DNA from 2 places in the Ochrobactrum vermis genome. Region 2 is predicted to be linked to the other one. Evidence: riboswitches for the same ligand, from Rfam matches in the RefSeq annotation. Region 2 holds a riboswitch; the other holds the start of a gene.

Region 1 (4,184 bases), 2.1 Mb from region 2:
GCCTCGCCGCTTTCGCGACGCAGCGATACGGTAACGATCCCCGCCCGCGAGGCGCGCACCGCATCGGCAAGAATAGCGGGCGATGGATATTCCGCCGTGCCGAGCAGCAGGCGGCTTTCAAACGTTTTGCCGTAGAATTCGAGCATCTCAGCCTCCCTGCATCGGGGCCAGAACTTCAATGCGGTCGCCAGCCGAGAGGGTCGCGGTGGCGCGCTCGTCGCTGGCCACGAATTCGCCGTTCAGCGCGGTTGCGACCACCGCTTCGTCGAGTTCGATTTCGGCGAGCAGCGCCGCCAGATTGGCCGCTGCCGTGGTGATGACTTCACCGTTCAGCACGATCGTCATGCATAGTCCTCCACAAATTCGGGCCTGGTTTCGGGCGCGGTCGCGCTCGCAACCGCCATGCGTGCTATCGCCGGCGAGAGCAGGAAGCCGTGGCGGTAAAGCCCGTTGACATAGATGGTTTTGCCACGCCGTCTCACGCGGGGCAGGTTGTCGGGAAAGGCGGGACGCGCATCGACGCCGGTTTCGAGAATTTCCGCCTCGCCAAAGGCCGGATGCAGGGCGTAAGCCGCGCTCAAAAGCTCCAGCGTCGAGCGCACGCTGATGCCACTGCGCTGATCGCTTTCGATCATCGTCGCACCGATCATGTGCACACCGTCGCCACGCGGCACGATGTAGAGCGGAATGCGCGGATGCAGGAGGCGCACCGGCCGCGAAAGGTTGATGTCCCGCGAGCGGACAACCAGCATTTCCCCCTTGACGCCGCGCAGATCCGGCAGTGCATCGCGGGCGCTAAGACCGCGTGCATCCACCACGATATCCGCATCGCTCATCGCTTCATCGGCTTCCGTATTGAGGTGAAAGACGACACCCTTTCGTTGCAGGTTTCCGGCCAGTTCAACCAGTGTCTTGCGCGGATCGAGATGCCCTTCACGCGCGAAGAACAGGCCCTGCCGGAAACGCCCGGCCAGATCGGGTTCCAGCGCATTGATGCGGTCGTGGTCGATTGTGTCGAAGGCTTCCGTGCGGCGGGCGAAACGGCGCAACTCGCTGGCATCGCGGTTGTGCGACAGAACCAGCGTGCCTTCGCGCTTGACGCCGGAGACGTGCTTTTCCCACCATCCGATGGATTCCTGACCGAGCCGCACCACAGGCTCTTCGGCGCTTTCGCCCTCGCACCATGGCGCCAGCATGCCGCCCGCAAGCCACGAACAGCAGTCGGAACCGATCTGCGGGCTGCGGGCAATCACCGTGACGGCATGGCCCTGATCGGTGAACTCGGCGGCGGTGGCAAGCCCGGCGACACCCGCTCCGATGATGGTGACGCGCATCACGCAATCTCCTCTGTTCGGATCGTCCAGAGGTTATGGAAATGATGCACCGGCCCATGGCCGTGTCCGATCTTCAACGTATCGGCGGCGCGGATTGCCCCTTGCAGATAGGCGTGCGCGTTCAGAACGGCTTTCTCCAGCGGCAGGTTCTTGGCAAGCTCTGCCGCAATGGCCGAGGAGAGCGTGCAGCCTGTGCCATGGGTGTTGACGGTGAGGATACGCGGCGCCTCGACGCGCAGCGTCGGCTGATCACGACGCACCAGCAGGTCGACGCAGATTTCGCCTTCCGCATGACCGCCCTTCATAAGAACGGCCTTCGCACCGAGTTCGAGCAAGGCGCGGCCCTGTTCTTCGGCGTCTGCATCGTCGAGCGCAAGATCGCAGCCGAGCAGGCAGGCCGCTTCCGGTCGGTTGGGCGTCAGCAATGTGGCGAGCGGAATGAGTTTCTGGCGCAAAAGCGCGATGGCGTTTTCACTCAAAAGCCGGTCGCCCGACTTTGCCACCATCACCGGATCGACAACGACGGGACCGGAAAAATGCGCAAGGCCGCGCGCGATGGCGTCGATGGTTTCAGGTACGGAAACCATGCCGATCTTCACTGCCGCAACATCGAGATCGCTGAAAACAGCGTCGATCTGCCCTGCTACGATGGCGGGCGGGATATCGTGCACCGCGCTTACCGCGCAGGTGTTCTGCACGGTCACAGCGGCAATGACGCTTGCGCCATAAACGCCAAGTGCGGAAAATGTCTTGAGGTCGGCCTGAATGCCAGCGCCGCCGCCGCTGTCGGAACCGGCAATAGTCACACAGATGGGCACAGACCGCGTCTGGCCATTGTTGGTTTTGGTTCGGGAGAAACTATGTTTCTGGTTCATCGTGTCGTCTCTCATTCCGAACGGAAAAATGAGACGCCATGAACCTTTATGGAGCGTAAGCTCCTGTGGGGATGAACCCCGTCCGCGACGCATCAAACTCCGTTCCCTACGCAGGTATTACCCGGATCAGGTTCAATGGGTTAACGCGAGAACGCGCCTCTCAGCCTCTTGCGAGGCACCCCAACGAATTTTGCATCCATAGGCATAGGCCGGAAGTTTTGAACGGTCAAGCAGTGTTCTGTTGTGTCTGGTACTGCGTCTGACGCGATGAAAACGCGATAATCAGAAAAAACTTATATGAAAGGGCTTTTCATATATGGTTTGTTAAAACCATTAGTCGTAATCTCTCTGCGGGGAAGTGTGCCTGGGTGGCAGTCCTCGCCTGTCGGCTCGTGAACTTGTCTGTTCATGAACACATGCGGAATATGATGTTCCAGTGAAAGGTTTTGTTGGCTGAATTAGCGGACGACACGTGTCGGTGCGGAGCAAGGGGTACATGATGGGGAAGCGGAAAGCCGGTCCGGAACGGGCGGAATGCATCATGGCGAGCACGTCCCAGCAGGATTTCCGTATTCTTTTCACCACCCATCCGACGCCGATGTGGGTCTATGATCCACAAACCCTGGGCTTCATCATCATGAACGATGCGGCCTATGCGCTTTACGGCTACACGCCCGATGAGCTGCCGGGCATGACTGTTCTCGATATTCGTCCACATACAGAACGCGAGCGTATGCTGAGCGCTGTCCGTGATCGTAGCGATCTGGAGCGCCCGGAGCGCTGGCAGCATTTGCGCGCGGATGGCGAAATCATCGAGGTTCTGACCTACGGGCGGGAAGTGCAGTTCGACGGCAGGGAAGCAATTCTGGCTATTGTTCAGGATAGAACGGAGTTGGCGGAAGCCAATCGTCAGGCAAGTCACGCCCAATCCTTACTGGACAGTCTCGTCAATAATCTGCCGCTTGGTGTTTTCGTCAAGGATATGCACGACGGCGGCCGTTATGTGCTCTACAATCAGGCTGCATCAACAGCGAGCGGACAGACGATAGAAGAAGCTATTGGCTCCACCGACCTTGATTTATTTCCCGAGCGCGAGGCTGCTGCTTTCAGCCAGCAGGACCGCATGGCGATGCGACGCCGGGAGGTGTTGAGCGTTGAACGCAAGGTCGCGCGCAAGGATGGAACTTCGCGAACGATGCGGATCATCAAATGCTCGATCCCACCGGTCGAGGACAACGAGCCTCGCTATTTGATTGGGCTTGTTGAAGATATTACCGAACGGCGCGAGATCGAGGAGCGCATGGCACATATCGCCATGCATGACAGCCTGACCGGCCTGCCGAACCGTGCCTATTTTGCGCACCATGTTGAGAGTCTGCTGAAAAAAGGTGGAGATTCTGAACCTTTTGCCTTGTTCTATCTCGACATAGACCATTTCAAGAACATCAACGACAGTATCGGCCATCAGGCAGGTGATCAGCTTCTGCAGGAAGTGGCGCGTCGGCTGAAGCAGATCACGACTTCAGATGAATTCATCGTTCGACTGGGTGGTGACGAATTTGCCATCGTTTATCGCAGCGGAACGCTGGCCCAGATTGCGATGTTCGCTGACCGTATCCTTTCCGCTTTTCAGGATCCGTTCAAACTGGTCGGCAACTCGGAATTTGTCACTTGCAGCATGGGCATTGCTCAAGCGCCGTTGCATGGTGATAACCCGGATGCGCTGATGCGCAATGCCGATCTTGCGCTTTACGCTTCAAAATCAGGCGGACGTCGCACATTCCGTTTTTATCAGCACTCCCTGCGTCTGGCAGCGGAGAAACGCCATGTCATGACCGGCGAGCTTCGACAGGCTCTGCTGGATGAACAGTTCGAGCTTCATTATCAGCCGATATTCAATCTTGAGAGCGGTAAGATTTCCGGTTTTGAAGCGTTGATCCGCTGGCGTCATCCGGGTCGCGGTATGGTTTCGCCT
Region 2 (4,184 bases):
CGCGATGCGGTCGCCTTCGCTCACCGAAAGGCTGGCATCCTCCAGAAGCGGCGTGCCTCCAAAGGTGAGCTTGATCTGGTCGAGGCGAAGGAGTGGTGGTGCCATGGTTCTCGTCGATAAACAGGATTGAAAATTCCGCCCTGCTTGTCCGCGACAAAAGCCGTTCTGTCAAATGGAACGGCAAGAAAAGACCCGTGAAAAACAAACAGGCCGGGTTTCCCCGACCTGTTCTCCGACTGAATTGCATCAGTCGCTATATTGTTTGCCCAGCTATTACTGGCAAGGTGCTTCGTAGACGCGGCCATACGGATCGCGATAACGGCAATACTGCGTGCCATTGCGCGTCTGGGCTGCACCGAGGAGCGTACCGGCAACACCGCCGATAGCGGCACCGGCAAGAGCGCCACGGCCATTGCCGCCAATTGCGCCACCGGCGAGAGCACCGAGTGCTGCGCCACCAACGCCGTAACCGGCCGTGCGCTGTTCATTCGTCGTGCATGCGGCCGTCGAGAACGCGAGCACGCCGGCAACAGCAATCATCGTAAGACGTGACTTCATTGAAACATCTCCTACAAGAGTTGAACTAATCACCGACTTTGCGTCCCCAATTTCGGCGTAAAGCAGATGACACCCGCTTGGCCCATTTACAATACGTTTCGCCTGCCAGCGTCAAGCTCTTTCGATTGATAAGGTTAGCGGACTCAGCGCGGTGTTTCCTCCATCGCCAAGTTGGCGATAAGTATCGCCAGTCCAGAATGCGCAGCAACACGAAGTGTTCCACGAACTACATTAGAAACCGTCCATGAAGAGCCGAACGGTAGTGTCACATTATCTAACGGCCACTCCGCATTTGTGATCGAAAGGCCTTCAACAGTGCTGAAATTAATCACACTGAACGGCGTTCCGTTCGGAAAGTCATAAACATAATCTCCAGGCGGCAAGGGCCAGGCTTCCTCGGAACCGCTGGACAGAAGCACGTTTCGCCCTTTTGCGGCCTGCGCTGTCGCCATGGTCAGATGCAGAAGCGTGTGGTCGGTGCGTTGTCCGCCAAAGGCTCCGCAAAGGATCACCCGATCCGCCCCCCGCATATAGGCCTCCTCAAGGGCCAGTTCTCCGTCCGTCATGTCCTTGGCGGAGGGGAACGTCTTTTGCGGCACGTGTTTATATTGCGCGCGCAGTTCGACAGAAGCCGAATCGAAATCGCCAAGCCACAATTCCGGTTCGACACCAAGAGCGGCAGCATGCCGGATCCCGCTATCGGCAGCGAGAATACGCGCACCTGCAATTTGGCGTTTCAGGCGATCGGTCACGACCAGATCGCCGCCTAGGAGAATGACGAATGTGCTCATAAGCCGCTCATAACACGGGCAAATCCCCGCCGGAAGCCCGCATTCTCTAGCATTGCAATCCACCGAAACATTATTGCCCTTCCTGTTGCGAAAGATTATTGTCGCAACCGCTCTAACGGGGTGCCATCTGCTTTCGCGGATGGCTGAGAGGCCGCAATCCCGGCCAACCCGCTGAACCTGATCCGGTTTGCACCGGCGGAGGGATTAGACGCTCCATAAAACGGCGCTCAATCCTCTTGTAATAAAAGAAAGGAAGTGCCGTGATGCGGCTGTTATCTTTGCTGGCTTTTTCATTTTCCGCAGCCCTCGCTCTCGCGCCTTCAGCGCAGGCGAAAGACAAGCTCACCGTCTATACCTATGACAGTTTCGTTTCCGAATGGGGCCCTGGCCCGAAGGTCAAGGAGAACTTCGAGAAGGAGTGCGACTGCGAAGTTGACTGGATTGCATCCGCCGACGGTGTCGCGCTGCTCAACCGTCTCAAACTCGAAGGCAGCAATACCAAAGCCGATATCGTTCTCGGTCTCGATACCAATCTGACGACCGAAGCGCGTGCTACCGGCTTTTTTGCTCCAAGCAGCATCGACCAGAGCAATGTGAGCGTTCCGGGCGGCTTCAGGGATGATATCTTCGTTCCCTATGATTATGGCTATTTCGCCGTGGTCTACGATTCAGAAAAGCTGCCCAATCCTCCAAAGAGCCTGAAGGAGCTGGTCGAAGGCGACCCTTCCCAGAAGATCGTGCTGCAGGATCCACGCACATCCACACCAGGGCTCGGCATGCTGCTCTGGATGAAATCAGTCTATGGCGACGAAGCGGAAGCAGCCTGGCAGAAACTGCAAAAGCGCATCCTCACCGTCACGCCTGGCTGGTCGGAAGCCTATGGTCTCTTCACCAAGGGCGAAGCTCCGATGGTTCTGTCCTACACGACGTCGCCCGCCTATCACATGATCGCGGAAAAGACGGAGCGCTATAAGGCTTTGGCCTATCCGGAAGGCAATTATCTCCAGATCGAGCTTGCCGCCCAAACCACAACCGGCGCAAAAAATCCTCTGGCGCAAAAGTTTCTGGCATTCATGACCGGCCCCGGCTTCCAGGATGTAATTCCTGAAACCAACTGGATGTACCCGGCAGGCAAGACCTCCGCCACTCTTCCAGCCGCCTTCGACGCAATGCCGAAGCCTGAAAAGACACTTCTCTTTCCCTCTGACGAAGTAGCCAAAAACCGCAAGTCATGGGTCGATGAATGGCTGGCAGCAACCAGCAAATGACGACCTTCCCGGCACAGCACCGATCGAAAGTCATATCCCCCGCCATGCCCGCTGCGGGTGTGCTGGCACTTGTCTTTCTGGTCGTGCTTGCCGGTGGAGCACTTGTTGCGCTGGCATTCGAAGCGGGCAGCGGCGGTTTCGACGCCGCTGCCAATTTCGACACCTATCTGTGGCGGGTTGCCCGCTTCACGATCCTGCAGGCAATCGCTTCGAGCCTGCTTTCCGTGTTGTTTGCAGTTCCGGTCGCCCGCGCGCTTTATGCCGAAGCAAGCTTTCCGGGGCGCGAGCTTATTCTGCGCCTGTTTGCCCTGCCGCTTGCTCTGCCAGCTCTCGTTGCCGTGCTCGGCGTCACCAGCATATACGGCCGCAACGGTTTCATTGCGCATCTGTCCGAAGTTGCAGGACATCCATTCCAACCGGATATTTACGGCATTACGGGCATCCTGATCGCCCATATCTTCTTTAATATGCCGCTTGCAGTTCGTCTCATTCTGGCAGGTTATGAATCTATACCGACCGATTACTGGAAGCTTTCCGCACAGCTCGGCATGGGCAATGGAGCGCGCTTCCGGCTCATCGAATGGCCTGTGATCCGGCGCAATCTGCCAGGTATGATCAGCCTGATCTTCATGCTCTGTGTGACAAGTTTCACGACAGTGCTGACACTCGGCGGCGGCCCGCGTGCCACCACGCTGGAAGTTGCGATCTATCAAAGCCTGCATTTCGATTTCGACCCGGGCCGTGCTGTCGCGCTCACCTTCACGCAGCTTGCATTGACATTGCTTGTCCTTCTGGCTCTCCGTCTGACCGGTAGCCCGTCCGAAGAAAGCTTCACCCATTCCGCGACGCCGCGACGCTATGGCAAGGCGTCCACGGCTGAACGTATTTCAAACATCGTCATCATCGGAACAGGCTTCCTCTATGTCGCGCTGCCGATTGCAGGTGTAGTCGTCTCCGGTCTCGCCGCCGATCTCGTGCGGCTTCTGACAGAGAGAACGGTCTGGCGCGCCATCGGCACCAGTCTGGCGCTCGGCTTTTCCGCAGCACTGCTCTCGGTCATTCTATCGCTTGCACTTGTATCGGCCCGTGAGGCGATGAAAGAACGTAAGATCGCCAATATTTTCGATACGGGTGCCAGCCTGATCCTTGTCATGCCGCCCATCGTGATCGGCGCTGGCTGGTTCATCCTGCTTCGCCATTTCACCAATCCTTTTGCGATGGCACCGTTCATGGTCGTCACCGTCAATGCGGCGATGGCCATGCCCTTTGCCGTGCGCCTTCTGCGCCCCGCATGGGACACGGCAGCCAGCCGTCACAACCGGCTTTGCGCGCAGTTGGGCATTCGCGGCTTCAACCGTTTCCGGCTCATCGACTGGCCGTCGATCCGCAAACCTTTCGGCATGGCCTTCGCTTTTGCCATGGCGCTTTCTCTCGGTGACCTCGGCACCATCGCCCTGTTCGGCAGTGACGCACTTTTGACCCTGCCCTATCTCCTCTTGCAGCGCATGGGCAGCTATCGCACATTCGACGCGGCTGGTCTGGCGCTCATTCTCGGGCTGCTTTGCCT

The links. Region 2 has a riboswitch for thiamine pyrophosphate ahead of thiB (thiamine ABC transporter substrate binding subunit). Riboswitches for the same ligand answer to the same signal wherever they lie in the genome.
Region 1: it holds a riboswitch for thiamine pyrophosphate, as region 2 does, so the genes downstream of both, thiD (bifunctional hydroxymethylpyrimidine kinase/phosphomethylpyrimidine kinase) here and thiB (thiamine ABC transporter substrate binding subunit) in region 2, are expected to answer to the same signal.

What each region holds. Positions count from the first base shown of each region.
Region 1 covers NZ_PCOC01000001.1:243,794-247,977, forward strand. Annotated here, with positions in the region: gene CQZ93_RS01120 (thiazole synthase) at 1-146, opposite strand, end outside; gene thiS (sulfur carrier protein ThiS) at 148-345, opposite strand; gene thiO (glycine oxidase ThiO) at 342-1,334, opposite strand; gene thiD (bifunctional hydroxymethylpyrimidine kinase/phosphomethylpyrimidine kinase) at 1,334-2,209, opposite strand; TPP riboswitch at 2,296-2,402, opposite strand; gene CQZ93_RS01140 (putative bifunctional diguanylate cyclase/phosphodiesterase) at 2,709-4,184, shown strand, end outside.
Region 2 covers NZ_PCOC01000001.1:2,348,355-2,352,538, forward strand. Annotated here, with positions in the region: gene CQZ93_RS11680 (ABC-F family ATP-binding cassette domain-containing protein) at 1-105, opposite strand, end outside; gene CQZ93_RS11690 (YMGG-like glycine zipper-containing protein) at 274-558, opposite strand; gene CQZ93_RS11695 (thiamine diphosphokinase) at 702-1,349, opposite strand; TPP riboswitch at 1,456-1,570, shown strand; gene thiB (thiamine ABC transporter substrate binding subunit) at 1,613-2,617, shown strand; gene thiP (thiamine/thiamine pyrophosphate ABC transporter permease ThiP) at 2,614-4,184, shown strand, end outside.